3 regions of the Vibrio sp. M260121 genome follow, and region 1 is predicted to be linked to each of the others. Evidence: predicted binding sites of a transcription regulator. Region 1 holds the regulator's gene; each other region holds the start of a gene.

Region 1 (10,700 bases):
ACGGACATGTGGTGGACAATGAGATCCCGCCCACTTCTCAATTAAGTCGCACAGCACTGATGCGACTCACCGAAGGCATTCGTATTTTGCGTATGTACCCAGGTGCAAAACTCATTCTGTCAGGCTACGCTGGCGGCTCTGAAATAAGCCATGCTCGTATGATGGCGAACGTTGCGCTTTCTCTTGGTGTGGCCAAATCCGATATCATTTTGTTGGAAGACGCGAAAGACACTTGGGAAGAAGCACGCCAAGCGGCAGCCTTCGTAAAACAAAAAGATATTGTGTTAGTGACTTCTGCTAGCCACATGAAACGTGCTTTGTATGAGTTCAACGCTGCGGGTATTAAACCCATCCCCGCACCAACGAACTTTATGGCGATTGATGATATCGAACAGCCATGGCAAAAGTACGCACCGAAAGCTCGTTACTTAGAGCAAACGGAATTGTACTGGCATGAGTATCTTGGCGGGTTATGGCAGAAACTGCGTGACAACGTAGGACAAACGCCAATGGTTGAGATAGAAGAGCCTGAAGTCGCACAACCTTAATTGCTGCCTAGCAAAAACGTTGTCGCTAATAAAGCTTATCGTTAGATTGTCTTTACAGAAATAACAGATACAAAAAAGGAGAGCCGATGCTCTCCTTTTTCTTTATTGCGATGATTTAGTCACCTGCAAACATGTAGCCTTCACCGTGAACGGTCACAAAGATTTGTGGGTTCTTTGGATCAAACTCCATCTTAGCGCGCATGCGTCGAATCAGTACATCGATAGTACGATCGTTTGGCGCATCCACTCGGTGGCTGATCATATTCAAAATACGCTCGCGGCTTAGTACCTGATTTGGGTACGAAGACAGTGCCACCAATAGCTCATATTCCGCTTTGGTTAGTTTCACTGGCTCACCGTTACGGCTTAGAGCACGACGTTGAATGTCAAACGTCCACTCACCGAAGCGCACAATGTGTTCTTCATTAGTGTCGTTCGCTGTCTTTTGCGAACCGCTACGTGCCGCTGAAATGCGCCACAGCAAGTTCTTAACGCGAACTAATAATTCCCTTAGTTCAAAAGGCTTTGTCACATAATCGTCTGCGCCCATTTCTAGGCCAACGATTTTGTCAATGCTATCCGTGCGTCCTGTCACTAATATGATGCCGATATCTGATTGGCTGCGTAATTCACGCGTAAGCATAAGGCCATCTTCGCCAGGCAAGTTAATATCCAACATGATCAGGTCTACATCGCCACTTTGAAGCACTTCGCGCATTTCTGCCCCGCTCTCTGCTTCACTAACTTTGTAGCCTTCATTTTGGAAATAGCCCGCAAGCTTACTACGAGTTACTACATCATCTTCTACGACTAATACGTGATAGCTCATTTACACCACTTTCTGTCTTTTTTATTTTCCAAGACGTATTCTATTCATAACTAGTAACATTTCTAGTCATAGATACATTAAAAAGCAAGATTTTGCGTTTTTATTGATTCAAAGCAAGCTTATTTACAGCCATTCATAAACGCGCATATTTTCCCATAATGGATAACAATTATAGTTACTGCTATTCATCTTAATTGTTTACACTTAGGGGATAACCATTTAGGAGCAAAAAAATGCAAGAAGTGAAAGCTTTTAACGAGAAACGCGCAGAAATCTATTGGTGGTTTTCTAGCCTGTTCGCAAAAGAACTGACAGAGAAAGAACTAGAAAGCTACCACAGTGTTGAAATTCGAAGCTTTTTGGCTGGCCTTGGTGAAAATGAGTCATTAAAACCAGCTGTGGATACCCTTGTTGATGCACTTAACCGTCTGCAGGATCGTGAAGACGCACAACTTGAGTTGGCAGCAGACTTTTGCGAGCTTTTCCTTAAGACAGAAAAGCACGGTGCACTGCCTTACGCCTCTATGTACATTGGCCAATCTGGCCTGCTAAACGATAAGCCAGCAGAAGAGATGGAAAAACTGATGGCAGAGTTTGGCGTGCAAGTTGATGAAAACCTGAAAGAGCCAGCTGACCACCTAGCGGTAGAGTTGGATTTCTTGGGTAATATGATTATTCGCTCTAACGAACTAGAGCAAGAAAAGCACATGGAAGAAGCGTTCGACAAGCAGAACGATTTCATCCAACAGCATCTTTTGACTTGGCTACCTCAGTTTGCTGCTAAATGTAAGCAGTTCGACGAATTTGGCTTCTATATTAGCGTTGCGCAACTATTAATTGCATTTTGTAAACTGGACAGCACCTACCTTCTTGGTGAATAATTGCCGCCTATTTTAGGGAGCCTGCTATTTAGGCTCCCTATTTTATTCGTTTAGTTTTAATCTGGCTTAGAGAATCCCAACCAATTTAGCCGTGAAAATGTGACCTCAAGGGCACAAAACAACCGCTGAAAATATTGCCAGCCTGCCCACATCAGTCTAAAATGTGAGCGCAAACGATTAAATATGATTTATATGTAAACCGCTGAAATATAGCGGTTTTTGTGTTTTCTTAACATGATTGCTGACTAATTCCTCACTTATAAAAGAAGGGAATATGAGTATCAGCAACAAATGTTGCTACAAATCTTTTTATACCGATTCGGAACAACCACTGCCAAATATCTCAGCAATGCCCTTTCTTGCAGTTGCTCGGTTTGTGCAAGACCCTAAGCGTATGGTTGTCTTCACTCACGGTATTCAGTAGCTCGATACAGGACATCATTTATGGCCACTATTAAAGACGTTGCTCGCTTAGCCGGCGTTTCTACCACAACGGTTTCGCACGTAATTAACAAAACTCGCTTTGTTGCAGAAGCAACCCAAGAAAAAGTAATGAAAGCGGTTGATGAACTAAATTACGCGCCAAGCGCCGTTGCTCGTAGCTTGAAGTGCAACTCTACTCGTACTATCGGTATGTTAGTTACTCAATCAACCAACCTATTCTTCTCTGAAGTCATCGATGGTGTTGAGAGTTACTGTTACCGTCAAGGTTACACTCTAATTCTTTGTAACACGGGCGGTATCTACGAGAAGCAACGTGACTACATCCGCATGCTAGCTGAGAAACGCGTAGATGGCATCCTAGTAATGTGTTCTGACTTGACGGAAGAGCTAAAAGAGATGTTAGACCGCCATTCTGACATTCCAAAAGTTGTGATGGACTGGGGCCCTGAGAGCTCGCAGGCAGATAAGATCATCGATAACTCGGAAGAAGGCGGCTACATCGCGACGAAATACCTGATCGATAACGGTCACACTGACATCGCATGTTTGAGCGGTCATTTTGAAAAAGCAGCGTGCCAAGAGCGTATCGCTGGTTACCGCCGAGCAATGGCGGAAGCAAACCTAACGGTTAACGAAGATTGGGTTCTTGAAGGTAACTTCGAATGTGATACTGCTGTACTGGCGGCAGATAACATCACAGCAATGGAAAAACGCCCAACAGCTGTCTTCTGTTTTAACGACACAATGGCGCTAGGCTTAATGAGCCGCTTGCAGCAAAACGGTATCAAAGTACCGGATGATGTATCCGTGATCGGTTACGACAACATTGAGCTTGCAGAATACTTTTCTCCACCGCTAACGACTATCCACCAACCAAAACGTCGTGTGGGTAAAAACGCATTTGAGATCCTTTTGGAACGCATCAAAGACAAAGAACACGAGAAACGTGTGTTCGAGATGCAACCAGAGATCGTTGTTCGCAACACGGTTAAGAAACTAAACTAACCTCATCTGCGAACTCATTTTATAAAGCGCTCTTATGGGCGCTTTTTTAATATCTAAAAATAACTTTCCCTTAATATTTCAGCTCAAGAATACAACCTTAAGCTTCGATAAGTTGCTGTTTTAATTAAGGTGTAGCCCATTTCCTACATCAAGCTTTTGTATGACAAGTAGATGCTCAGCAATATGAAACAAAACACATCAACTTAGCGCTATTAACTGAACCAAGATCACACTTTTGTGTTTGAAACGTGATGTTAATTCAATATACGAAGTATTCTCAAAGAGTCACGCACAGGGCAAACCATTCGAAAGGGTGGGACGCAAAGCCTCCGGCCTGAACCATCTTATTAGATGGAAGGTAGCGGGGTTACCGATGGCAAATATGCATTAAGTGAGTTTACCCTTTAATGACATTGTGTCTGCATGCATTTGCTAATCTCTCGGACCTGATTTTTGGTGGCGTAATATTAATTACACCGAGATAACACATCATGGATAAACCGATACTCAAAGACTCAATGAAGCTGTTTGAGGCACTTGGTAATATCAAGTCGCGTTCAATGTTTGGCGGCTTTGGGCTCTTCGCCGATGAAACGATGTTTGCACTAGTTGTGAACAATCAACTTCATATACGAGCTGACCAACAAACTTCATCTGACTTCGAGACTCAAGGACTAAAACCGTACGTCTACAAGAAACGTGGTTTCCCAGTCGTTACGAAATACTACGCTATTTCTGATGATCTATGGGATTCGACCGATCGCTTGATTGAAGTTGCAAAGCAATCTCTAGAGACTGCTAAGCAAGAGAAAAAACAACAAGCGAGCGCCAAACCTAACCGATTGAAAGACCTTCCTAATCTACGCCTTGCAACTGAACGTATGTTGAAGAAAGCAGGCATTGACTCTGTCGAGCAACTAGAAGAAGAAGGTGCCCTAAACGCTTACAAAGCAATCCAAGATACGCATGCCTCTACGGTAAGCCTTGAATTGTTGTGGGCGCTTGAAGGCGCTATCAACGGTACACATTGGAGCGTCGTACCTCAGTCTCGCCGGGAAGAGTTGATGAGTGCTCTCTCGTAGAGCAATCATTTCAGCATGACATTGAGTAAAAGCCGCAGTTTTCACACTGCGGTTTTTTTTTGAAATTTTTTCTTACTTCATTCTGTCTTATTATTTAAGAAGCCAAACGGAGCCATTGATATGAATAAGAAACTGATTTTAGGACTGATCCTACTCGCGACCATCATCTTTTTAGGTGTCAACTTCGGTCAATATTTAACGCTAGAAAACGCCAAAGCACAGCAACAAGCGTTAAACAGTTTCATTGACCAAAACTTCGTGTTTGCCGCCGCAACCTATTTCTTCGCTTACATTGCTATCACCGCTTTTTCTATTCCTGGTGCTGCGGTTGTAACGCTTCTTGGTGCAGCCTTATTTGGTTTTTGGACGAGTTTATTGTTGGTGTCTTTTGCCAGCACAATCGGCGCAACCATTGCGTTTTTAAGCAGCCGTTACCTGTTGCGTGAATGGGTACAAAGCAAGTTTGGTAATAAGTTGAATGCCATTAACCAAGGTGTAGAAAAAGACGGTGCTTTTTACCTCTTCTCACTACGTTTAATTCCGGTATTTCCGTTTTTCTTGATCAACTTGTTGATGGGTCTGACACCAATGTCAGTCGCACGATTCTACCTAACCAGCCAAATCGGTATGTTGCCAGGCACTGCCGTCTACTTAAATGCAGGTACACAGCTCGCCACTATCGACAGTCTTTCAGGAATTGTGTCACCTACCGTATTAGCGTCGTTTGCTCTGCTCGGCTTGTTCCCAATCATCGCAAAATGGGTTATGAATAAAGTTCGCCCAGCCCAAGTTCAAAACGGAAATGCTTAATGAAGATATACATCGCTAAAAATCCTGCAGAAGCTCATATCGTCTGTGAGCTTCTCAAAACCGAACAGATAGCTTGTGAAGTAAGAGGTGAGGGAATGTTCGGCTTAAAGGGTGAGTTGCCGTTTAGCGATGATACAGACCCGTATGTTTGGCTTTTACATCCGGAGCAGAAACTAAAAGCATCTGCCATTGTTGAAGATTATCGTCAACAAGCGGAATTGACTTATCAAGACTGGCAGTGCCCACAGTGTTCAGAACAAAACGAAGGTCAGTTTGGTGCGTGTTGGCAATGTGGATATCAAATAGGGGAGCCATAACGGCTCCCCTACTCTTTTGCTCTCTTCGATAAATGCGTTAAGCCGCTAGACTCTGCTGCTTAATAAACTCGATGGAATGTTGGTTAAAGTCATCGGGCCTTTCTACATTGCACACATGTCCACAATCTGGTATTTCTCTCAGTACGCTCAACTTATGCACCGCGACCATTTCTTTCACTGGCTTGATGAACATGTAATCTCGGTCACCCATCAAATACAGCGTCGGAATAGGTAATTCACGATCTTTGAAATATCTCATCAATGGGTTCACATCTGCCGCCAAAGTAAACCAACGCTTAAATTCTTTTTGGCATAGCTTCTTGGCTTCGCGAATAAACAAGTGCCTTGATTCACGCTGGTTCTTCTGCGGCATAACGATATAAGCAAACAACTTGTACAGCCACATGTAAGGAAGGATGTGTTTACCAAGGTTCCCCAATTTCACCAGTATCTGTGAGCGAGTATTTAAACGAGTGACTGCGCCACCCAGCACCATTGAGCGAACACGGTCTGAAGCCAGTTCAGCCAAGTTACGCACAATAATAGTACCCAAGGACATACCGACAAAGTGTGCTGATTGGATCTTAAGGTGATCCAACACTTTTAAAATATCCTGAGTAACAGCGGTAAAGGTATAGCGACTAGTAATCAGTTCTTTCAACAGTTGATTGGACTTTCCGTGACCTCGAAGATCGATGAGCAACAAATTGAAATGCTGCTTATACGCTTTGATTTGCTTAAACCAGATCGAAGAACTGCCACCAGCACCATGTACGAAAACAACCCACTCATTACTGGTAGGGTGCAAATAGGTTTTGTGGAAAAGAAGTGGCTGAGTCATGTATCAGTACGAAAAACACTTTTTGTGAAAGGGAATGGATAAATGCTACCACACTCCATAAGGGTAAGATAATAAAGGCACCTCATTCGGTGCCTTTCGTTACACTTTTTAAAGATTTTGCGTCAATTTAACGCAGCTCTATACAGTTGCAAATACTCTTCTGCCGCTTTTCGCCAACAAAAGTCTTTTTGCATAGCATGAAGTTGTACACGTCTCACTTCTGTCACATTTTGTGCGTAAAGCAGAAGTGCCCTCAACATTGTCAGTAATAGACCCTGCGGCGTTGGTTCATGGAAAACGAAACCCGTTGCATCGGCTGGATCTACATCGTAGTCATTCACGCTGTCTTTCAAGCCACCTACCCCACGAACGATTGGCAAAGTGCCATACGCCATGCTGTAGATTTGGTTCAAACCACACGGCTCGAATTCAGAAGGCATTAGGAAGAAATCCGATCCTGCCTCAACCAAGTGTGCTAATTCGTTATCGTACGCTTCAACGAAGACAAACTTATCCGCAAATTGCGCTGCTACATCTCGTAACTGCGCCGCGAGAATAGGATCGCCCGTGCCAACCACAACTAGCTGAACATCGTGTTTTAGAAAGTCTGCCAACGCAGGCAATAGATAGTGCACACCTTTTTGCTGTGTTAGGCGGCACACCATACCAAACATGGCGCAATCTGATGCTTCAAGTCCCAGCTTTTCTTGCATTGCTTTTTTACATGCGTTCTTACCACGAACCATACTTTGACGATTGGCTTTATAGTTAAGCGGCAAGTTTGAATCAGTTTCTGGATTCCACGCGCTGTAATCACATCCATTAAGGATGCCCACCAAATCATTGGCACGTTGCTGAAACTCCCACGCCATACCGTGGCTTCCAAGCTCAGTTTTCAGTTCTTCGGCATAAGTAGGACTAACAGCATTGATTTTATCTGCGTTCATTACCCCTGCTTTCAGCATAGTAATGTGCGTTGCACTTACTGCAGCATCTGGCACATTTCGGCTATGGAATTCTGGCAGACATTGAACGTCGTCATAGCTAAACACGCCTTTGAACACCGCATTATGGATTGAAATAACACTTCGAGTGTTAGCAAAGAACGCATCGTGACCGTAACGATGTTTTAGCAGAAAGGGGACTAAGCCTGTGTGCCAGTCATTGGCATGAACAATATCAGGCTGGAAGCCAAGCTTTGGTAGCATGTCTAAACAAGCCGCACTAAAAAACGCGAAACGCTCGCCGTTATCCGTGTAGGCTTGGTTGTTTTCCGCGTACATAGACGGACGATTAAAATAAGGAGGACAATCAATCAAATAAACCTGATTATCCCCAAGCGTTAGCTTAAGGACACGGTAAGCGGTGTGAGGCCAACTCGTTAGCTCTGTTTCCAGAACCGTTTCCGCTTCTGACAATTGTTCAATACCAGTGTAGGCAGGTATAGAAATTCGTACATCTTGCTGAAGATTTTGAAGGGCTTCCGGTAGTGCCTTGGCTACATCAGCCAAGCCACCACTTTTGATCAGTCCTTCGACTTCAGACGCTACAAACAGAACAGACAAATTGTTAGTAGCCAACACGTGCTCCTTTTGGAATTACGACAATGCCATCATCTGACACATGGTAGTGTTTTTTATCTTCTTGTAGATTTACACCAATTTGCGTACCCGGCGCAATATCTGCGTCTTTATCTACAATCACGCGACGAAGAACACAACCTTCCCCGACCTTCACATCACCGAGCAAAATACACTGGCTGATGTCACACGCTGAAGCAATATTACTGCGGAAACCAAGTACTGATTTTTCAATACGAGAACCGCGCACGTAGCTGCCGTTACATACTAGGCTGTCGATGATCTGAACTCGACCATTTACAGAGTCGGTAAAGGTTGCTGGCGGCAATGGTGGGTAGTAAGTATGCAGTGGCCATTTGCGGTTGTATAGCGAGAACGCTGCGTCTTTCTCAAGCAGGTCCATGTGAGCTTGCCAGTACGCGTCAATCGTACCTACATCACGCCAGTAAACTTCTTCTTTCTCACCCGTAATGCGGTTCATGCTGAAGTCATACACAAACACATCGCCACGAGGGAACATCTTAGGAATGATGTCTTTACCAAAATCGTGGGTAGAGGCTTCATTGTCAGCGTCTTCAATCAATTCTGAGAACAACGTTTGAGCTTCAAAGATGTAGTTGCCCATAGAGACAAGCGCGTGCTCTGGGTCACCAGGAATTGATTTTGGATTTGCAGGCTTTTCTTCAAAGCCAATCATTCGACCTTCACTGTCCACTTCGATAACACCAAATTGAGAGGCTTCCGATAGTGGCATGCGCAGTGCCGAAACAGTCAAAGATGCTTCTTTTTCTTGGTGGAAAGCAAGCATCTGTTTAATGTCCATTTTGTAGATATGGTCAGAACCAAAGATACATACTTGATCCGGCTCCGCCAACTCCATAAAACGTAAATTTTGGTAGATAGCATCGGCAGTACCTTCATACCAACGCTTGCCAGTACGCATTTGCGCAGGAATTGGGTCGATAAAACGGTCTGTAATGCCATTGATGTTCCAACCCTTTTTCAAGTGATGGAATAGAGATTGAGATTTGAATTGAGTAAGGACGTAAATACGCATTAAATCCGCATTTACAAAGTTATTCAGAGCGAAATCAATAAGTCGGTAACTTCCGCCGAAAGGGACCGAAGGTTTACTGCGGGATTCCGTTAGAGGTCTCAAGCGAGAGCCTTCACCGCCAGCAAGAATCATTCCCAAAACACCAGCCATTCGTTGTTCTCCATATATAGTTATAGCTTGGAACTGGTATTCACTTGAAATGAGCAGAACTCGGGGAGTCAAGCGAATACATTATTGCATCCGCACTGATAAGTTTCTTTGAACCCTCACAGCGCGAACTAAAAAAGCTATTGCACATCCTCGTACGCACGCACCTTCGTTGTTTTTTATTTTTGGTGCTAAATAACCGCATACAGTTGCATTATTTGTGTAATAAGTTATCGGACTGGAACTAAATTACAATTTAAAATATGCCATTCCGTGTTGTATACAGATGTTGCTTACTCAATACGGTATCTTGGTCACACTATGAGACGCAAACGATTACATTGTGAAAACAATTTACAAACCGATTAACTACACAAGTGCAGTTTTGCGACAAGATACGATGAAACTATGACCGTTCTATGAAAACAGAATGGAGAAAATTTGAATGGTAAACAATAGACGAAGTGAATGATTTATAGAATAACAAGCAAAAAATAAGGCAGCGTATTCGCTGCCTTATTCGTTCTAATTTATCACTTAAGCTTTCGCTTTCGGTTTCTTGCGCTTGTCTGTGATTTCCCACTTACCGTCAATGAATAGCGCAGTCCAACCACTTGGTTTTCCATCATCTTCAGTACGCACGTAGTTCTCTTTGCTCTTACGGCTAAAACGAACCACTGCTGGGCGACCATCTGGATCCGCCGCTGGTGCTGTCGTTAGGTATTTGAACTTCTCTGGAAGACGCTCTTCAAATCGAGCCAGTTCAGAAACCAACGGCGCACGCGTCTCACGTGATTTAGGGAAGTTGCTTGCCGCCATGAATAGGCCAGAAGCACCATCACGAAGAACAAAGTAAGCGTCTGAGTTTTCACATGGTAGTTCAGGGAAATGAACTGGGTCTTCCTTCGGAGGTGCAACTTCGCCATTCTTCAGAATCTTACGAGTGTTCTTACACGTTTCACTCGTACAGTCCATGTATTTACCGAAGCGACCGTTCTTAAGAACCATGTCAGAGCCACACTTGTCACACTCAACAACTGGACCATCGTAGCCTTTCACTTTGAACTCGCCATACTCAACGATGTAGCCTTCACAGTTCGGGTTGTTACCACAAACGTGCATCTTGCGTTTATCGTCAATCAGGTACGCATCCATCGCT
Region 2 (10,700 bases), on a different contig from region 1:
AGGACCTTCTTTCTTTGCTCTTATTAAAGCTCCTAAAAAGTTTCAATTAATAAACCACTTCAACTCCTTCCGCTTCAATCCTTTTTCCTAACTCTTTTTTTGCTTCTTTCTCTCCATGTATCAAATGCACGGCTTTTGGTTGTGCTGGAATACCAGTAACAAACTTCAATAAATCGCTTTGGTCTGCATGTGCAGAATAACCAGAGATGGTATGGATCTGCGCGTTGGCTTCGATTGGTTGATTATCGATATCCACCGTGTGGCTGCCTGATTGGATTTCTCGACCCAAGGTTCCTTGTGCTTGATAGCCCGCAAACAACACATCATTTCTTTCGTCTGGCAAGAGTGCTTTTAAGTAATTGACGACTCTTCCTCCTTCGCACATACCGGATGCCGCGACGACAATCGCAGGCTCGTCAGTGGAGGCTAGTCGATTCACTAATGCTTGATGTTCTCGATGGTTTTCTACAGTAATGCATTGTTCAAAAGCGAGGGGATGACGATGATTGTTGAGCTTTTGCTTCGCTTCTTTTCCCCACAGTTTTTTGAAACGGCGATAGGTCTTCGTGACTCTTTTCGCAAGTGGTGAGTCTAGGATAATTGGCAAAGAAGACGACAAGTCGCGTTGATGAATCAGTTGTTCAATATCGAATAACAGTTCCTGCGTACGCCCTACGCTGAAAGCTGGGATCAGAATTACACCACCGTCTTGCAATGCGTGATCGATAATGGCGTTCAAGCGCTCAGTTCGAGTTGCAATGTCTTCATGCTCTTTGTTGCCGTATGTGGACTCGATGAACAGATAGTCGGCACGCTTTGGCGGCTTTGGATCGGGTAAGAGCGGGGTATTGGACGGACCTAGATCGCCGGAAAACATGATGATTTCATGATTGGGGAGTTTGAATTCCACGTAAGCGGAACCAAGAATGTGCCCTGCTGGTTGAAAGCGTAGGTAACATTGTTTGCCAAGTGGCAGCCATTGTTGGTAGTCATGGAGTCTTAGCTGTTTTTTAATGACATTGAGGACTTGCTGACGCTGATGGAAGTTCAAACCCAGTTGCAGCTTTAATCCATCTTCTAACATGAGCGGTACCAGTTCGGCTGTTGCTTTGGTGCAGTAGATGGGGCCTTTAAATCCAGCACCCAGTAACCAAGGTAGGCGTCCAATATGGTCGATATGAGCATGAGTCAGGACTAATGCTTTGATGTGTTTAACCGGAAATTCAATATCCAGTGATGCCTTGCGATTACCAAAATGGATGTCTTTGCCTTGAAAGAGTCCGCAATCGATCAAGATGCTGCCGTGTGGTAGTTTCAATTCATGACAAGAGCCAGTGACGGTATGTTTCCCACCATGGTGAATCACATTGGCGATGTCTGATATTGGTGTTGTCATGTCGATTGCTCCTCCTTGAACAAGCGTAGGTCAATAGTAAATCTTGAGAGCAGGGTAAGTGAATAGAGTTCGTTGGTTGGATGGAATTGAGTAGGAATAATCGGAAGTGCGATTGGGTTCTTTGTTTGATGTAAGTGGTTTGTCGTTGTTTTGAGTTTAGCGCGTGTTGTGAGTAGATTCCTGATGTCGCTTAGACTCCTCGGAATGACGGATGTCTTTTGGGTATGTCTGTTGTTTGGGTACTTTGAGTTGGGGCGTGGGGTGAGTCGACTCCTGATGTCGCTTAGGCTCCTCGGAATGACGGGATTCTTATAGGTTATGTCTGTTGTTTTGCAGGTTTGATTTGGGGCGTGCGGTTAGTAGATTCCTGATGTCGCTTGGGCTCCTTGGAATGACGGGATTCTGTTGTTTTTCTGGTTTGATTTGGGTGCGTGCGGAGAGTAGATTCCTGATGTCGCTTAGGCTCCTCGGAATGACAGGACTCACTAGATCGTAAGTAAACAAAAAGGGATGCGTGATGCATCCCTTTGTTATTTCTTCTTAGTAAAAAGCGAAATTAAGCTTTAGCTGCTGCCGCTGCTTTAGCGATAGCTACGAAGCTCTTAGCGTCTAGAGAAGCACCGCCAACTAGAGCACCGTCGATGTCTGGTTGTGAGAAGTAAGCTTCAGCGTTTTCTGGCTTAACAGAACCGCCGTATTGGATGATTACTTGTGCTGCAACTGCTTCGTCTTTCGCTGCGATTAGTGCGCGGATAGAAGCGTGGATGCGTTGTGCATCTTCAGCTGTTGCTGCTTTACCAGTACCGATAGCCCAGATTGGTTCGTAAGCGATGATTGCGCCGTTTAGAGCTTCAACACCGTAGGTGTCGATAACTGCGTTGATTTGACGTGCACATACTGCTTCAGTTTCGCCAGCTTCGTTTTGAGCTTCAGATTCACCGATACAGAAAACAGGCGTTAGACCGTTTTCTTTTAGGAAGTTGAATTTCTTAGCGATGAACTCGTCAGATTCGTTGTGGTATTCACGACGCTCTGAGTGACCGATGATGATGTGAGAAGCACCGAAGTCTTTCAGCATTTCTGGAGACATGTCGCCAGTGAAAGCACCGCTGTTGTTTAGGTCTGTGTTTTGTGCACCTAGGATAACTTTGTTACCGCCTTCAGCGATTACGCGCTCAGCTAGATCGATGTAAAGAGCTGGTGGAGCTACTGCTACGTCTACACCTTCAACGCCTTCAAGCTCAGCGTTAATACCTGTTAGTAGCTCAGTTACCATTGCTTTGCTACCGTTTAGTTTCCAGTTACCCATCACTACAGGACGACGCATAGGAATATCTCCCTTATCTTTAATGTAAATAGTCTATTAATGTAAAAAATCTACGTAGGAATATAACAGAATAATGTGAACAGATCATGATTGGCGTCATGTCTTATTCGGCTTTCTTCATCTGATCGGTGCTGCATTTGTTCTATACCCAAGTAACCTCGAGATGCTAGGTTCAGCGAGAATGGCTTGGTTTGCAGGCGAGGCAACAATTTGAAGATCTAGTGGTTCTAAATTAAAAATTGTTAACAAAGTATGCAGACCAAGGCAGCTCGCCCTTCGGGAGCGTGTCATTGAACCGATGCTGCGTTGTTTTCCTAGCTTGCTTTTTCGGTAAACAGGGAATCAATGACAACGCTCTGGACCCTGTATCTTGAGGTCACTTGGGTATATCCATTTTGTCAAAAGCAATCGATTGGTGATCGCGTAGACAGAATGATAGTTCATTCCTCGGAAAATGCGCCTTAGATTGGTATTACTACGGGCTAAAAGTTAGCCGTAATAAGAAAGGAATCAAAATGCCAAACTTAGTTTTAGAATATTCCAACTCGGTCGATGAGCGTGTGAATGTTCAAGGCCTATTAGAAGACTTACATAAAGTGACTTTAGATAGTGGTTTGTTCGAGCTGGCGTCCGTCAAATCTCGTGCACTTCGTTGCCACAATTGGCTGGTCGGGGAAGAGGGCGATAGTGTGGATTTTATTCATATCAACTTTGATTTGCTAACAGGAAGAAGCCCAGAACAGAAGCGGGAATTATCAAGAGCACTGATGGTAGTACTGCAAGAACAAGCGAGTCACGTACGCAGTTTGACCGTTAATGTTCGAGATATGGATATTGATTGCTTCCAGAAGGTGGTAAATTAGACACACTAGATTTACTTAGTGCGGCCAAGGAGTTGTCGCACTTTCAATATGTTGAGTGTTTCGATGTCGATTAAAGAATTACTGTTTTCTTTCCAAGGTCGTATAGGCCGTAAAACTTACTGGATGTGGAATATCATTTACTACATCATGATCTTGGGCTTTGGTGCTGGCATCAGTAAGTTATTCCCTGCGTTCTCTTATATTCTTCTGCCTATCTTCCTATTAATTCTTCTTATCCCAGATTTGGCGATCACCACTAAGCGCTGGCATGACCGTAATAAGTCTATTTACTGGTTGGCGTTAAACATCCCATTGATCATTGGCCGAGTTGCAACGCCGATGACGAATCCTGCAGCACAAGACCCATCGACACCGCAAATGATGATCGCTTCGATTTCTCTGATTTGTGGCCTGTGGATTCTGGTTGAGTGTGGTTTCTTGAAAGGTACTGCAGGTCAGAACGACTACGGCCCAGAGCCGAAATAAGCTCCTTGGATATTGGACTCGTTGGACGTAGATTCTTAGTCTCGCTGGCGCTCGCTAGAATGACGGGTTTCTTTTATTTAATAGTAAGTTAAATTAACTGTCATTCTGAACAGCGAGGGACGAGCGTGATTCAGAATCTACTCACCGAGTACTTCGAGTTTGAAGTAAGCTTACTTTGCTGGCGGGTCACAATAGGAAACTAAAAACAAGTCATTAAGGAGAATGAACCATCGACAAAACACCTTGCGTTTACATCTTAACTTCAAAAAATAACTCTGTTCTCTATATTGGTGTTACCAGCCAACTAGCACAAAGAATATGGCAGCATAAAAATGGAGTCATTGAAGGTTTTACCAAGAAATATCACGTTCACAAGCTCGTTTATTTTGAGTTGTTCGAAGATATGGCAACTGCCATAAACCGAGAAAAGCAGCTGAAACAATGGAAGCGAGAGTGGAAGTTAGATTTAGTAAGAAAAACGAATCCTGACTTTCTCGATTTATCCAATGAGTTTTAGTAAAAATCATCCCTACCTTTAAACGCTCTCAACTCAACCACATCGGCTTTTTTAGTTGAGGTAGTTTCTCCCTGCAATGCCTCTCTAAATTTCACCACCTGTTTTTGTAGTTCATTCATCAACACAACATTGGTGTGGTTGGGGTTCTTGCAGTTGTGGATGACTCTATCTATGTGGCTTTGTTGCGCCCATAACCTTGGCTGCATCTGCTCTGAGGCACCTTCTATCATCTCTTTTGCCATATTATGACGAAACTGCTCAAAGGCTTCGGGATCGCGTTCTGCCATTTTTACCATTTCATCGAATGAGGGCAAAACTTGTGGTTTGTGGGTGCTTGGCATGGCTATCTCCAAATCCATTGGACGTTGCTCCTAATTAATAAAAGCTTAATCCATGCGGAAACGGAGATAGAAGGAATGACAGCATCGTCTCATTAATAAGAGCGTATATTCATAATAAAGTGGAAGAGAGTCGAAATACTAGGCTTGAATGCGGTACACGCAGCGACGCTGGCCACTGATGATGTGCTCAGCTCGCTCTATTTTGGTGTCACTGCCGAGAAGTGACTGGAAGACGTTGAGCTCAGATTGGCACAAGCTTGGGCAGCGAGTCGCGGCTTTGCAAATAGGGCAGTGGTTTTCGATGAGAATAAACCCATGCTCATCTTTCTCTAATTCTGCCATGTAGCCTTCTTGTTCACGCAGAGTAACCAATGTCTTTAGTTTGCTCTCTAGAGAGTCACACTGCTCAAGATGCTGTTGGTAGTTTTGTAAGGTGAGTTTCTCACGCTCAGATGTGACTTTCTCCAATCCGTCTTTTCCGAAGATGTGCTCTACCGCTTCAATAAACTGAATGGTCAGTTCGCCGTGGCGATCAGCAAATTGCTCATGACCTTTTTGCGTAAGGGACCAATGACGGGTTGGGCGACCAACTTTGACTTTTACATCATGAATCGACAGGATGCCGTCATCTTCCAAACCTTGTAAGTGCTGACGCGCACCCATGGTTGTCATACCCAGTTCAGAAGAGAGTTGTTTCGCTGTGACAGAGCCATCACGCTTAACGATTTGCAAAATCCTATCTACGGTCTTCATATACCCACCATTTATACGTCAGTACATATTATGCGCGATAGGGTTAGTAAAGAAAAGTGTTGACTTAATTTGTGTGTGAATTTGTTGGGTATATGTCGTCATTCTAAACAACAAGGAACGAGTGTGATTCAGAATCTATTGTCCGTTTGTGCTGTGATTTAAGGTGAATGAGGGAGAGTTTGGGGGCGCTGTTACTAGATCCTTAGTCTCGCTTGAGCTCGCTAGGATGACGAACTCTTTTGGTTTATAGCTTGTTTAAGTAATCGTCATTCTGAACATCGAGGAACGGGCATGATGCAGAATCTATTGTCCGTTTGTGCTGTGATTTAAGGTGAATGAAGAAGAGTTTGGGGGCGCTGTTACTAGATCCTTAGTCTCGCTTGAGCTCGCTAGGATGACGAACTCTTTTGGTTTATGGCTTGTTTAAGTAATCGTCATTCTGAACACCGAGGAACGAGTGTGATTCAGAATCTATTATCCGTTTGTGCTGTGATTTAAGGTGAATGAAGAAGAGTTTGGGGGCGCTGTTACTAGATCCTTAGTCTCGCTTGAGCTCGCTAGGATGACGAACTCTTTTGGTTTGTAGCTTGTTAAAGTAATCGTCATTCTGAACAACGAGGAACGAGTGTGATTCAGAATCTATTGTCCGTTTGTGCGGTGATTTAAGGTGAATGAGGAAGAGTTTGGGGGGCGCTGCTACTAGATCCTTAGTCTCGCTTGAGCTTGCTAGGATGACGAACTCTTTTGGTTTATAGCTTGTTAAAGTAGTCGTCATTCTGAACAACGAGGAACGAGTGTGATTCAGAATCTATTATCCTTTGTTTCTGTGGTCTGGAGGAGGAATAAAGCTTAAGAGCTTGCTGGAATTAGATTCTCAGTCTCGCGATTAAAAACGAAGTTTAAATGACTTACCAGAAAAGAAAGGCTCCAACTCAGAGTGAGTGGGAGCCTCGAATACTGCTTAAAGAATGATATCGCGCACTTCAGGGTCTTTACGCTCTAGGTAGTGCGTAGACTTGATGCGGCGAATAGTACGGCAGCGACCGCGAATCAATAGGGTTTCTGTTGTTGCGATATTGCCTTGGCGAGAGATGCCTTCTAGTAGGTCACCTTTAGTAATACCCGTTGCAGAGAAGACTACGTTGTCGCTGCGCGCCATGTCTTCCATCTTCAATACAACATTCGCTTTTACACCCATCTCTTCACAGCGTTGTAGTTCAGCTGAGCCATAGATGCGGTTTTCTTCCGTATCGCCTTTTACTTCATGACGAGGAAGAAGACGACCATGCATGTCACCGTCTAGTGCGCGAATTACTGCTGCAGATACTACGCCTTCTGGTGCGCCGCCGATGCAGTACATCATGTCTACTTCGCTATCTGGCATACAAGTTAGGATTGAAGCAGCTACATCACCGTCTGGCACAGCGAATACGCGAACGCCCATTGCTTGCATCTCTGCGATCACTTTATCGTGACGAGGCTTCGCAAGCGTAATAACGACTAGCGTATCAAGAGGCTTGTTCAGTGCTTTTGCTACGTTTTCTAGGTTTTCTTTAAGTGGCTTACCTAGGTCGATAACGCCTTTTGCACCTGGACCAACAACCAGTTTTTCCATGTACATGTCTGGTGCTTTAAGGAAGCTGCCTTTCTCACCCGCAGCTAATACTGCTAGGGCGTTAGATTGGCCCATAGCGGTCATGCGTGTGCCTTCGATTGGGTCTACAGCGATATCAACTTCGTCGCCACCTATACCCACTTGCTCACCGATGTACAGCATTGGTGCATCATCGATTTCACCTTCACCAATAACGATTTCACCACTGATGTCTGTTTTGTTCAGCAGGGTGCGCATCACTTCAACTGCAGCACCGTCCGCTGCGTTTTTGTCGCCACGGCCAAGCCATTTGTAACCAGCCAAAGCGGCACCTTCAGTAACACGGGAAAATGCCATTGCTAAATCGCGTTTCATGATGTCTCCAAGTAACAAGAGGGAAGAATAATTTGCGCGGCGATTTTATCACATCGTCAGTTAAACGTTTGCCTTTTTGCTGAGCTTTTACTTTAACTAAGTTGAATTTGATCAATACTTGGGTGAGTTTATGGGGTAGTGATGGGAAAATGCATTGCGCAAAAATGCTTCGATGATAAGAAAAGTCAGCGTTTAGTGAGATTGCGCCGATTTTTTAACCGAATGATGCAAAATATCGAATATAGTAAGTGTTTCTCGTCGCTACGCTGAGTAGAATGAACCTCATAGGTAAGGTGCAAGCGAATGCTCGCGCATCGTCCCAACGGAATAACAATAGGTAGGCCAAGATGTCTTTTGAAGTACTAGAACAACTAGAATCGAAAATTCAAACTGCAGTTGACACAATCACTCTTCTTCAGATGGAAGTCGAAGAGCTGAAAGAAGATAAAGTGAAGCTTGAAACAGAAGCAAACGAGCTTCGTTCTCAGCGTGAAGAGCTAGAGCAAAAATCTCAGCAAGCTCAACAAGAACACGCACAGTGGCAAGAGCGCATTCGTGCACTACTTGGCAAGATGGACGAAGTGGAATAATCCACTTAAGTATCCAGAATCAAAAACACCCGCTTCGGCGGGTGTTTGCGTATTTGGCGATGGGTTTTTAGCGACTGGCTCGTTGCTAATAAAGGAGTGAGGTTAGTTTAACCTTCCTCACCTTCGTCTTCTTCATCGAGCTCTAAATCTACATTTAGAGGCTCAGGAGAAAGAATGATGCCGGTGCTGTCTGCATAGATGTAATCTTCAGGTAGGAAGCTAACGCCACCGAAGTTCACTGGTACGTCGATTTCACCGATACCTTGGTTTGCTGCCCCAACAGGGATAGACGCGAGTGCTTGAATGCCAAGATTCATGTCTTCCAGCTCGTCCACTTCACGGACGCAACCGTAAACGACAATTCCTTCCCATTCGTTTTCTTCTGCAAGCGTTGCGATTTCTGCATCGATTAAGGCTCTGCGTAGGGAACCGCCACCATCAATCAACAATACTCGTCCGATACCATCTTGTTCTAACGTTTCGCGGATCAGTGCGTTGTCTTCAAAGCACTTAACTGTCGTCACTTGCCCGGCAAATGACGCTCGGCCGCCAAAGTTACTGAACATTGGTTCAACTACATCTACCTGATCAAGATAGATATCACAGAGTGCTGAGGTATTGTATTCCATAGCGTACCTTTCTAAACAGAAACTGTTGTCTTTGAGTATATCTAGGCATTAAGTCAATGCAATGACAATCCTTTTTTAACTCATCAGAGTTTGAGCTACCACAATTGTTGCAAATAAAACGTTAGTGACCAGTGAGCATTTCACAACAACAGGCATCATAGGTGCGATTTGTGCTGGCTTTTCGGTATCCCAAACCGCTTTACCGTGATGAGCCACCACGTAAATGCTGATCAAGAAGGGCAGGCTAATCCACACTGGCTTGTCTTGAATAAGCAGGTAAGCCGCGAAAGCCAATAGTGCACCGCCAAGTAAAATGAAGTGGTATTGCTTTGCTTTGCGTTGGCCAAGTCGAACAGCCATGGTGCGCTTACCACATTCGCTGTCGTTCTCGATGTCACGCATATTGTTGATGTTCAGCACTGCTACCGCTAACAAACCGCAGCCCAATGCAGGTAAGAACAATGTCGCATCCACATGACCGGTATGCAGGAAGTAGGTACCAGAGACACCAAGTAAACCAAAGAAGATGAAAACGGACAGGTCGCCTAAGCCGACGTAACCGTAAGGCTTGCTACCCATGGTGTAAGCAATCGCCGCGATAATGGCAAGTATGCCTAAGCCGATAAAGGTAATGATGCTCTCAAAAGAGCTCAGTGCATAAAACACCAGAGTTAAGCCAGCAATTGCCGTCAGAATAATGTTGAAGATGATCGCGACTTTCATTTGCTGCGCTGTGACCGCGCCAGACTGCATTGCGCGCTGAGGGCCTAAACGGTTGTCGTTATCCGTGCCTTGCACTGCATCGCCGTAGTCGTTCGCAAGGTTCGACAAAATTTGCAGTAGGGTTGCCGTGACAAACGCCATAATGGCAATCGTCAGCGAGAAGTGACCCGCAGAGTAGGCGAGTACGCTACCGGTCAAAATAGACACCAGTGCGAGGGGTAATGTTTTTGGGCGAGCGGCTTCAAGCCAGATCTGCAATGATTGTTTCATGGATATTTCGTGCTAGTAACCAATGTGCCCAGTATAAGCACAAAGCGCCCATTACGCTATTGACCTGAAACAACTCAATTAAGAGTCAAAGGCTTACGGAGAAGGAACACAGTTTCCATATTTGAGGTAATAAAATGGCGCTTTGGGGGAAAGAGAAGGGTAAGGCGCACGTTGTTATTAGATCCTTAGTCTCGCTTGAGCTCGCTAGGATGACGAACTCTTTGGGTTTAGAGCTTGCTCAAGTAATTGTCATTCTGAACAACGAGGAACGAGGTGATTCAGAATCTACTGTCCGTTTGTGCTCTAGGTTGAAGTGAAAGACGAAGAGTTTGAGTGCGTTGTTACTAGATCCTTAGTCTCGCTGGAGCTCACTAGAATGAAGAATTCTTTTTGTTTAGAGCTTGCTAAAGTAATTGTCATTATGAACAACGAGGGGCGAGGTGATTCAGAATCTACGGTCCGTTTGTGCTGTGAGTTGAGGTGAAGGATGAAGGGTTGGAGTGAGTTGTTATTAGATCCTTAGTCTCGCTGGAGCTCGCTAGGATGACGAACTCTTTTTGTTTAGAGCTTGCTAAAGTAATTGTCATTCTGAACAACGAGGGACGAGGTGATTCAGAATCTACTGTCCGTTTGTGCTCTGGGTTGAAGTGAAGGATGAAGAGTTGGAGTGCGTTGCTACTCGATCCATAGTCTCGCTTGAGCTCGTTAGGATGACGAACTCTTTTTGTTTAGAACCTCTTAAAGTCACCGTTATTCTGAACGAAAAAGCCCAGAAGCATCGTTCTGGGCTTTGGACTCTATAGAGCGTTATTAAAGAATAAAGCGGCTTAGATCTT
Region 3 (10,700 bases), on a different contig from region 1:
ATACAGGTCCATTTACAAACGTACTACTGTTACTGTGAAACTTTAATGGAGTTTTTATGACTCCACTTGCAAGAGTCGATCAAATTACGCATTTTCTCAAGGCATAAAAAAAGCAGAGGCTCATTTCTGTGAGCCGCTGCTTGATTTAAAAATTACTGACTATTTTCTACGGAACCCGAAGAAGCCCAGTATGGTCAAAGCCAACCAACCAAGACCAGCGCCTTGGCGTTCTGAGGACTCTTCTTCAATACTTCGTTTCTGAATATCTGCAGAAGTCGCACCAGCGATAGGCATAAGCTTAACTGCAACGATTTTTTCTGTCCCATCACACGACGCGTTATGTTGTGTGCTCTTATAGCCGCCTTCACACTTCATCGCGGTTGCCGAGATAACGCCAGCATCATTGATGTCTGTAGCATTGATGATACGGAATGCATTATTTTCTTGGGAAAACTCACCGCCATTTGTTAGGTTGTCTAAAAACCACGCTTTACCTTCAAATAGGGTTTTGGACCTATCTGAATCTGTTCCATCCGGACTATATGGGTAAATGAAGCCACGTTTACGGCGAGGTTTACCCTCGTCTTCACGCGAGCTCTCAGCGTCAAGTTGACCCACTACCTCATTTGATGCGTTGATGCTGCCCATTAACCCGCCAGCGCCGTTAAAGAAGATTCCACTTGTTGGGTAAAATGCTTTGGGTGAGCTTTCTCTAATATCTTTCACGATAAACAAACGATTTGGGTACGAACCAGTTGGCATCGGATAGCGGCCAGAGCGCTTTGCTTCTCCTATGGCAACGAAATTATCATTAACGTCGGTCAGACGAGAGTTCGTATGTACAGTTTCATCATCAATTCGTTGTTGCGCACCATCAACAGATTTGTTAACCCATTCAACGTTTTCTAGGGAGCCTTCTTTTTCTAAAGAACCAATAAACACTGTTGCATTCATATAGTTGTTATCAGAATAAGTGTTGTAGCCTACACCATAAATGGTTAAACCATCAGCCTTAAGATCACGCATACTGCCTTGAGCTAATCGTTCACCATCTTCTGCTTGGTTACTTGGCCAAGCTAATTCTGATACAAGGCCAGTGTCATCCCATATCGCTGCTTTTGATGTATGGTGGGTACCATTAGTATTGGTAGCTTTTCGAGATACACTACCAACAGTAAATGTACCATTAGTGTTCCACGCGTGACTTTCTACAACGCTAGCTTGCCCTTCCTCCGTTATAATATTTGGTAGTTCAGGCGCAACAACTGTGTTCCTTGTCTCTAGTGTTGAATCATTTTCATTAACAACACTTTGGTTGCCAATAACCGATAGGTTTTCAGTTAAGCTATTGATTACATTGTTATACTTATTGTTGTAAGCATCAGGTTTGCCTTCGACTACGACCAAAGCATTTGAAGCCTCGTAGTCTTTATAAAACTTCTCTTTCTGCCATGGCTTCCAGTTTAACGCTGCCCATGAGTCACAAGTTGAATAACCAAGTTCATTATAACAGTAGCGTTTGAAGTCTTCATCATCGCCAGCATCAGATGTATTATCAACAGTATAGAAGCTAGAATCCATAGCAAATGGAACCTCTTCTCTGTAACTTACTCCATCCACCGCTTGTCCAACAGAAATTGGTTCGGCACGAGTCTCAATTGCTAATTTAAACTGGTCTGAAGTACAGTTCGCTCCTGCATCAAAACAACCTAGAGCGAATGGCGCGTTTGTCCCAGGGTTTTCAACATCACCCTGTTGAATAGCCACACCGTAAGCGGTCTGGTAATCTAGAACGTCGCCATTAACTTCCGGCTCTACTTCAACCACTTGATACAATGCTGCATTGGCATTCATTGCTGTACCAACCATCATCGCGACGGCGGTTAGTTTGAATTTATTACTACAATTCATGGAATTCTTAACTGTCCTGTTGCATTGCTTCGAGTTCTTCCCATCTCTCGAACGCGATTTCCAACTCCTGCTCTACAGCAGCGAGCTGTTCCAATACCGGTTGAGTCTGTTCTACAGATTTAGTGAAGAACTCTGGGTCATTCACTTGTTCTTGTAGCGTCTCAATATCCGACTCTAATTGTTCTAGTTTAGCTGGAAGAGCCTCTAATTCTCTTTGCAGCTTATACGATAACTTCTTCGAATTGTTCTTAGGTTGCGTAGTTTTGGGAGTTTCCTCAACCACTTTCTCTTTCTTCGTTGCTTTTTCAACCTGACTGCGTGAAGCAAGAACTTGATCACGCTGCTGTTTAGCATCGTGATAACCACCAACGAACTCTTCAATTACGCCGTTACCTTCAAAAATCCAGCTGGTTGTTACTGTATTGTCTACGAACTCACGGTCGTGACTCACTAGCAGTAACGTACCCTGATAATTGGCAAGCATTTCTTCTAAAAGTTCCAACGTTTCGATGTCCAAATCGTTGGTTGGTTCGTCCAGAATAAGCAAGTTGTTAGGTTTCAATAAGATACGCGCTAACAACAGTCGATTTTTTTCACCGCCTGATAACGCTTTAACTGGCGTACGAGCACGTTTTGGGGCGAACAAGAAATCTTGCAGGTAGCTCAATGCATGACGCTGACGGCCGCCCACCATCACTTCCTGCTTACCATCCGCTAGGTTATCGATAACCGTCTTTTCAGGATCGAGGATTTCGCGGTACTGGTCGAAGTAAGCTACTTCAAGTTTTGTGCCGCAATGTAAACGACCACCTTGTGTCTCTAGCTGGCCTAGAAGTAATTTCAGAACCGTACTTTTACCACAGCCATTAGGACCAATCAGGGCGATTCGGTCACCACGCATGATGTTGAAGCTGAAGTTGTCGACGATCTTTTTACCTTCGAATGCAAAAGAAACATTTTCTGCTTCAAACACAATCTTGCCTGAGCGTGAAGCATCGTCGATGTTAAGGTTAACTTTACCTTGCACTTCACGACGGTCACGACGTTCTTCACGAAGCTTTTTAAGGGCACGAACACGACCTTCATTACGGGTACGACGTGCTTTAATCCCTTGACGAATCCATACTTCTTCTTGAGCTAACTTTTTGTCGAACTCTGCATTTTGCATTTCTTCAACACGAAGCATCTCTTCTTTGTCATTCAGGTACTGATCATAATTACCAGGGAAAGAAGCCAATTGACCGCGATCTAAGTCAACGATGCGTGTCGCCATCGATTTGATGAACGCACGGTCGTGAGAAATAAAGATGATTGAGCCTTTGAAGTCTTTTAAGAAGTTCTCTAACCATTCGATGGTTGTAACATCAAGGTGGTTAGTAGGCTCATCAAGAAGCAGTACATCAGGGTCACAAACAAGTGCACGAGCCAGAGCGGCTTTGCGTTGCCAACCACCAGACAAGTCCGTCAGTTTGGTTTCTGGACTTAGCTTTAAAGCGCCCAGAACGTTCTTGACACGGTCATCAAAGCGCCAAGCATTTAGGTGATCCAACTGTTCTTGAATTTTAGCAAGACGATTAATGTTCTTTTCACTTGGGTCCTGAGCTACAAGATCGAGAAGATCATGGTAGATCTTCAGCTGTTCGCCGATTTCAGCTAAACCGCCAGATACGTATTCGTAAACCGTACCCTCTTGATTGCGTGGTGGATCTTGTTCAAGTCGAGAAACAACTACGTCTTGAGTGATTTGAATCTTGCCATCGTCCAACAAAATGTCGCCGGCAAGCACTTTCATTAACGTGGACTTACCTGCACCGTTACGACCAACTAAACAAACGCGTTCGTTTTCTTGAAGAGCGAACTCTGCTTTATCTAGCAATGGGTGGTCACCAAATGCAAGTTGCGCGTTATGAATGGTAAGTAATGCCATTATTATCCAACCAATGTGTGAGTTGTTCTAAGTCAAACGGCCAGTTCAACTCAGAATCTTGATATTTTAATACGGGAATCGTGACGCCGTAACGAGAAAAGAGAACATCGTCGAACGTAATGTCGACGATGTGAGTTTGTTCGGCGAGGCCAATCTGACCAACGAGGTCAAACGCCATCTCACAGAGATGGCATCCTTCAGTGCTGTAAAGTGTTAGCACGTTCAACATCCTTTTACTGTTCCGTCCCTATTCTGCGTGAGTAACCAGCCAGCAGTTGTGAATCTGTTTGTTACGAGAGAAATCCAAAGGCAGAGTTTGAGAAGAAATGTTCTGCGCTTTCAAGCCCAGTTCTGCAAGCCCTGCTTCGTCCATCTTGAAGTGACGTTTGTTGTTCGAGAAAACAATCGTACCGCCAACACGCAACAGACGCTTAAGGTTTGTCATAAGCTTAATGTGGTCGCGTTGCACATCGAACGAGGTTTCCATGCGTTTAGAGTTAGAGAACGTCGGTGGATCAATAAAGATAAGATCGTATTCACCTTTGGCATTCTCAAGCCACTGGAGACAGTCAGCTTGCTCAAAACGATGCTGGCGACCAACACAACCGTTTAGCTGCATGTTGTCTTTCGCCCAATTGAGGTACGTGTTAGACATATCTACTGTAGTTGTAGAACGAGCACCACCAACGGCTGCGTGCACTGTTGCACTACCAGTGTAAGCAAACAGGTTAAGGAAATCTTTACCCTGTGCCATTTCGCCAAGACGACGACGAGTGATCTTATGATCCAAGAACAAGCCAGTGTCTAGGTAATCGTGAAGGTTTACGATCAGCTTCACGCCATACTCGTTCACTTCAAGTGTCTCTGAAACTTGACCTAGTTTTTGATATTGGCTGCGGCCTTTCTGCTTCTCACGAACTTTCAATACAACTTTGTTCGCTTCTACGCCTGTTACCTGAATTGTTGCACGGATAATGTCCGTCAAACGACGCTTAGCTTTTTCCTCAGGGATGTTCTTAGGTGCCGCGTATTCTTGAATCACGATTTGATCGCCATAAACGTCGATCGCTACGTTGTATTCTGGAAGGTCTGCATCATAGATACGGTAACAGTCCAGCTTCTCTTTACGAGCCCATTTACCGATCTTACCAATGTTTTTCTTCAAACGGTTTGAGAAGTCAGGTGCGATTTGAACGCTAGTGTCCGCGCCTTTCACTTCGTCAGCGCTGCGTTCTGCAATGCTGTAGTTCTTTTGGTGACACGGTAACGCACCATTATTCAATTTGAACTGTTTGTCCGCACGCATACGCAGACAGCTTAGTAGCTCATCTGAACTAGAGAAGATAGACGCTTTACAACCGCCAAACTCTGCTTTTAGTTGGCCACCAAATGCTGTGTATAGGGCAATCAGACCCGGCTCAGTACCAAGACGCTCACCATAAGGCGGGTTAGAAACGATAACGCCGGCTTCGAAACCAGCTGGACGAGTAATAGTTGCTGCATCACCTTGTGCAAATGTAATCAGCTCTTCCACGCCAGCTCTACGAGCGTTGTCTTGTGCAACCTTCAGTACTTTCGGGTCGTTATCGAAGCCGAAAAACTTAGCGTCAACTTTTTTGACACCACGTCGAGCTTGTACATTTGCCTCTGATTTAATCTCTGCCCAAAGCTCTGGTTCAAAGTCTTCTAGTGCTTCAAAGCCCCACTGTTTGCGCTTAACGCCAGGTGCCATGTTCGCTGCCATCATTGCCGCTTCAATCAGCAACGTACCAGAACCACACATTGGATCTAGAAGTGGTTGAGAACCATTCCAGCCACAACGCATTACGATAGCTGCTGCTAGTGTTTCACGCAGCGGAGCTCGACCAGATTCTGGACGGTAGCCACGTTGATGAAGACCACTACCCACCATGTCCACACCAAGGATTGCCTTATCTTTGTGTAGACGGACATGAACACGGATATCTGGACGCTCTTTGCTGATATTTGGACGAGGAAGTCCTTTCTTCTCAAAGCAGTCTACGATGCCATCTTTTACTTTCATTGCACCATATTGGCTGTTGCGGATTTCGCGGTTAGTGCCATTGAAGTCAACCACAAAGCGCTTTGAGCTATGGAATTGGTTTACCCAGTTGATTGCAGACGTTGACAGGTAAAGGTCCATGTCGTCGTTACAGGTAAACTCCGATAAAACACGTACAAATCGAGACGCCAAGCGGCTCCACAAACAGCAACGGTAAATCTGTTCATTCGTTGCTTTAAATTTTACGCCAGCCTGTACTGGTTTGGCGTTTTCAATGCCTAGTTTAGTCAGTTCTTCAACAAGCAAGTTTTCCATGCCATTTGAAGTTACCGCGAGATATTGATTCATAGTGTTCTTTCGTCGATAAAAAATGGCTTTGATTATACCTGACTTTACGATCAATGCCTCGTTTTTAAAGGCTTTTTCGATTTGTTAGCGCAATCCATCACCAACCCTTCCTGCTGAAAGTCAAAACACAACACCTTTCATTAAGAAATAAGTCTCTTTTTCACTACCTAATAAAAACAAGCCCTATAGAAGAAGTGAATGCTTATTTACTGTAAGTTTGGTCTATACCAAACCCACCCTATGTGTGTAATTTACTTACAAAATGAATATATAGGGGAATAAAAGGTGAAATATTAGGCGCCAAGTTGCCTAATTTAAGGAAACGCTAAAATGAAAAAAGTGAAATAAAAGTGAGCTGCTTCATATATGAGATACGAAATCCCCTCACCTAAGGGTGAGTTTGGAGCGTGTATTAGGAGAGATTTGGAAAATTCTAGGCAAAAAAAATCGACCTAGTACGGTCGATTAATGCAAACAAAGGAACGAAATTAAAGAAAAAATCAAAAGGAAATTAACCCACCATCGCCATCGGTGCCATCATGAATAAGTGATTAGCACAGACCATGCGATCATGCATTACTTTAATCGGTTGACCAAACTGGAGCGTTTTGTTGCCGTCTAGTAGGAACTCTTCCTGTCCAACATAAGCACACAGGCTTGATGTTTCACCTGGCTCTAGGACGACGAACACACCTTCTGAATATCGGTTTGTTAGGAAGACCATATCCCCTTCTTCTGGCTCGTGTCCATCGCATTGGGCATCGAAGAACCAGCTCTTTGGCTGGACTGGCTTGTGAAAGCGTTTCGCGGCTACGCAATAAAGCGTAAGTTCGGCTTGACGGTATTCGTTGATGTCGAGACAACGGATTCGTTCGTTGTACGTTTGGAACGCGCTTGCGTCATCAACGGTGAATTCATTGTCTGAGAAGGCACAATTGACCAACAGCTTACGGCATAGATTGGTTTGGAAAATCATCTCCTCCCCTAAATCCAGCATTAGGCAAGCTTTCTGCTCGTCAAAATACCAATTCCATTTGTCGCTGGGTTTAAGCATTATTCCGTTCTCTTGTGACTAGTTAAACAGTAATAAGAGGTAAGACGCTTAATTACCTACTCATGATTTTTAAATTTTACAAACGAACGGACAAAAAAAAAGAGGAAACGAATTCCTCTTTTTTTAGTAACAAGCGTCTATTTCTCAACGATTTAGCGATTGTACTATAGATTTTTAACAATATCGCGTACGAGACCTGGGCCGTGGTAGATGAAACCTGTATAAACTTGAACAAGTTGAGCGCCAGCCATCATTTTCTCTTTCGCAGCAACGTAAGAGTCAACACCACCGACACCAATGATCGGAAGTTTATCGCCAAGTTCTTGGTGAAGTTTACGAACAACCTCTGTTGAGCGAGATTGAACCGGACGTCCACTTAGGCCACCCGCTTCATGTGCATGTTTCATACCTTCAACGACTGTACGATCCAACGTTGTGTTTGTGGCAATTACGCCATCGATATTGCTCTTAATTAGAGACTCACAAATCTGGCTGATTTCGTCATCGCTCAAATCCGGTGCAATTTTTAGCGCAAGTGGTACGTACTTACCGTGTTTCTCTGCAAGTTCAGCTTGTTTCGCTTTGAGTTCAGATAGCAGTTCATCTAGCGCTTCACCGTACTGAAGCGAACGAAGTCCTGGTGTATTTGGTGACGAAATGTTCACGGCGATGTAACCGGCGTACTCGTACACTTTTTCCATACAAATCAGGTAGTCCTCTGCCCCGTTCTCAATTGGTGTGTCTTTATTCTTACCAATGTTGATACCAAGAACACAGTTGTATTTTGCCTTTTTCACATTCTCAACCAGATGATCCACACCTAGGTTGTTAAAGCCCATGCGGTTGATGATACCTTCCGCTTCAACTAGGCGGAACAAACGTGGCTTGTCATTACCTGGTTGCGGACGAGGCGTAACAGTACCAACTTCGACAAAACCAAAGCCCATAGCGTCGAACGCTTCGATGCATTCACCGTTTTTGTCCAAACCAGCAGCAAGGCCCACTGGGTTGCGGAATGTAAGCCCCATGCATTCTACTGGACGATTTGGTAATTGTTGACGATAGAAAAGATCGAGAGGAGTGCCGTTAAAGCGTTGGAAGTTTTTGATTGCAAGATCATGTGCCTTTTCGGCATCAAGTTGGAAAAAGCCAGTTCTGGCTAGACGGTAAAGCATTGTGCCTCCGAAAGAAAAAAGCCCCGTGTAAACGGGTCAATATTATTTACTGTTTTTCAATGCAATTCAATGAAAATGAGTGAATTCAGCAAAATAGTACGTCTCATTTTAGTTTTGCTCATAAAAACAGTTAATTAGCGCCAGATCTCCTATACAAAATTGTTAGCTTTTTCATTAAAAGCAAACGATTTCACGTCATGAAAACTTAAAATTAACGTTACAGTGTCACTATTTGTGATGAATTTTAATGGTTTAAACATAAAAATGTATGGTCCGCCCCGTTATTGCAACTACAATTTTAGTAATAACGGAGTTGGTTTGCGCTAATGTATTCGGAGTCCTCGTTGGGAACATTAACTTCCCCGCTCCACGATGATATCCGCGCCAGATTATCCTTAAAAGCCCCAAAGCAACTAGGTGCTATTTTTTGTATCAGAGTAGACATATGGTTCACCTCGTTCTGAGAGCCTACTCTAAGCGTAGGGCTTGAGAGTGAGGCGGACCATATAATTAGCCCCGCTATTGCGAGGCCTTTGTCAAAGTCACTTGCGCTATTCGTTCGAAGAACAATTCAGATTAAGTAGAACCAATTCTCGAAGTGCTACAGAGAACTTGGCGAATTCATGGACGGAACCAACTTTGAATTCATTCAAGATACTCTCCCAACGATGCAATGACAGCTCATTCGTTGTCATCCAATCTTCGAGTGCTTGCATCACGTCTAGATCTTCTGTTGAGCAACCACAAGTTAGAACTTGAGCCGTCAGTTGGCGTTGTTGCCAATCAAGATCTTCACGGAATGCTGCACGAGCAAGAGCTTGCCAGTTATTATCAACCGCTTGGCTATTGATCTGTTTCAAGAACCAGTGAAGTGATAAACGGTCACCAAGATTGAAGTAAAGCTTCGAGGCTTGCTCAACCGTTTTACCCGTTTCGCTTGCTACTGTCGAAATATCCAGTGCTGATTGTAAGCTAGAGAGACGAGCTACGTGGTGCGCAAGTTTCTCTTCTACTCCACGCTCAATCCATTTCCGAGCAAGTTCGTTATGCTCTTCCACTTCTGATGCAACTAGCATAGTGTCTAGCGTTTCAGTAATAGTGTGAACATCGTCTTTATATAGCGCCACGAGCTCAGTTACTGTGCTCTTACCGCTGCGATTGCGAAGTAACCAACGAGAGATACGGCGCAATGCGCGACGTACATAAAACATGATCTCATACTGTGCTTCTGCAGTTGCAACGTTATCAAGTGCACGGGTTTGCTTAAGAATATCTTCCAGTTCGAAGATTTCACGCGTCGCGCTGTAAGCGTTCGCAATATCAACCACACTCGCCCCCGTCTCTTCTTGAAGACGAGTCACGAAGTTACAGCCCATTTCATTAACCATTTGGTTTGCCAGCGCTGTTGCGATAATTTCAGCACGCAGCGGGTGGTTTACCATTTGATCTTTGTAGTTACGGCGTAACTCACTTGGGAAGTAAGCAACCAGTTGTTTTCCATGGAATTCGTCATTTGCGATTTCGTCAGCAACCAATTGCTCTTTCAGAACCATCTTACCGTAAGCTACGAGTACTGAAAGTTCAGGACGTGTCAGACCAAGACCTTGTTTCTCTCGCTCAATCAAGGTTTCATCGTCTGGAATGTACTCAAGAGCACGATCCAAGTACCCTGCTTTCTCCATTGTATGGATAAAGCGGATTTGCTCTTTAACGATGCCAACACCTTGCTGTTCAGTCACCGAAATAGACTCAGATTGACGGTATGCATCGTCCAATACGATTTCGCCCACTTCGTCTTCCATCGATTCAAGAATCTGGTTGCGTTGTTTAACCGTTAGATCGCCATTCGATACTAAACCATTCAAGAAGATCTTAATGTTCACTTCGTTGTCCGAGCAGTCTACACCGCCAACATTGTCAACAAAGTCGGTATTTACACGACCACCAGTGGTTGCGTACTCGATACGACCAAGCTGAGTCATACCCAAGTTACCGCCTTCACCAACGACTTTCGCTTTTAAATCACGTCCATCGATACGGAGTACGTCATTTGCACGGTCGCCAACATCGGTGTGTGTCTCGCTAGAAGCTTTAACGTAAGTACCGATACCACCATTCCAAAGCAGATCCACTTCCATTTGCAGGATCATCTTAATCAGATCGTTTGGCGCTAGAGACGCTTTCTTCGTGCCCAACATTTTTTGGATTTCTGGCGTTAGTTGGATCGATTTAGAACGTCGTGAGAAAATGCCACCGCCCTGA

What was found. Region 1 encodes PurR, which represses purine synthesis genes. Its sites were predicted from a motif close to TNANGNAAACGTTTNCNTNA; they were not measured.
Region 2: glpX (class II fructose-bisphosphatase) is a predicted target of PurR. The motif match lies at 7,709-7,728, and genes of this name have one in related genera.
Region 3: pyrD (quinone-dependent dihydroorotate dehydrogenase) is a predicted target of PurR. The motif match lies at 8,615-8,634, and genes of this name have one in related genera.

The regions. Positions count from the first base shown of each region.
Region 1 is NZ_JATABF010000004.1:105,355-116,054, forward strand. Features, by position in the region: gene elyC (envelope biogenesis factor ElyC) at 1-548, shown strand, start outside; gene torR (two-component system response regulator TorR) at 664-1,377, opposite strand; gene torD (molecular chaperone TorD) at 1,611-2,258, shown strand; gene QTO06_RS04185 (hypothetical protein) at 2,533-2,682, shown strand; gene purR (HTH-type transcriptional repressor PurR) at 2,703-3,707, shown strand; cyclic di-GMP riboswitch class I at 3,993-4,082, shown strand; gene QTO06_RS04195 (TfoX/Sxy family DNA transformation protein) at 4,199-4,789, shown strand; gene QTO06_RS04200 (TVP38/TMEM64 family protein) at 4,910-5,599, shown strand; gene QTO06_RS04205 (putative signal transducing protein) at 5,599-5,916, shown strand; gene QTO06_RS04210 (alpha/beta fold hydrolase) at 5,954-6,757, opposite strand; gene glgA (glycogen synthase GlgA) at 6,880-8,337, opposite strand; gene glgC (glucose-1-phosphate adenylyltransferase) at 8,327-9,544, opposite strand; gene topA (type I DNA topoisomerase) at 10,079-10,700, opposite strand, start outside.
Region 2 is NZ_JATABF010000008.1:98,641-109,340, reverse strand. Features, by position in the region: gene QTO06_RS07230 (MBL fold metallo-hydrolase) at 47-1,396, opposite strand; gene tpiA (triose-phosphate isomerase) at 1,953-2,723, opposite strand; gene QTO06_RS07220 (5-carboxymethyl-2-hydroxymuconate Delta-isomerase) at 3,239-3,586, shown strand; gene QTO06_RS07215 (DUF805 domain-containing protein) at 3,650-4,072, shown strand; gene QTO06_RS07210 (GIY-YIG nuclease family protein) at 4,302-4,589, shown strand; gene QTO06_RS07205 (DUF3135 domain-containing protein) at 4,586-4,948, opposite strand; gene QTO06_RS07200 (helix-turn-helix transcriptional regulator) at 5,069-5,683, opposite strand; gene glpX (class II fructose-bisphosphatase) at 6,645-7,652, opposite strand; gene zapB (cell division protein ZapB) at 8,000-8,242, shown strand; gene rraA (ribonuclease E activity regulator RraA) at 8,350-8,871, opposite strand; gene QTO06_RS07180 (1,4-dihydroxy-2-naphthoate polyprenyltransferase) at 8,947-9,864, opposite strand; gene hslU (HslU--HslV peptidase ATPase subunit) at 10,675-10,700, opposite strand, start outside.
Region 3 is NZ_JATABF010000013.1:60,889-71,588, forward strand. Features, by position in the region: gene QTO06_RS09800 (DUF3466 family protein) at 160-1,911, opposite strand; gene QTO06_RS09805 (ABC transporter ATP-binding protein) at 1,919-3,838, opposite strand; gene QTO06_RS09810 (glutaredoxin family protein) at 3,816-4,067, opposite strand; gene rlmKL (bifunctional 23S rRNA (guanine(2069)-N(7))-methyltransferase RlmK/23S rRNA (guanine(2445)-N(2))-methyltransferase RlmL) at 4,086-6,209, opposite strand; gene QTO06_RS09820 (cell division protein ZapC) at 6,721-7,263, opposite strand; gene pyrD (quinone-dependent dihydroorotate dehydrogenase) at 7,428-8,438, opposite strand; gene QTO06_RS09830 (NAD-glutamate dehydrogenase) at 8,990-10,700, opposite strand, start outside.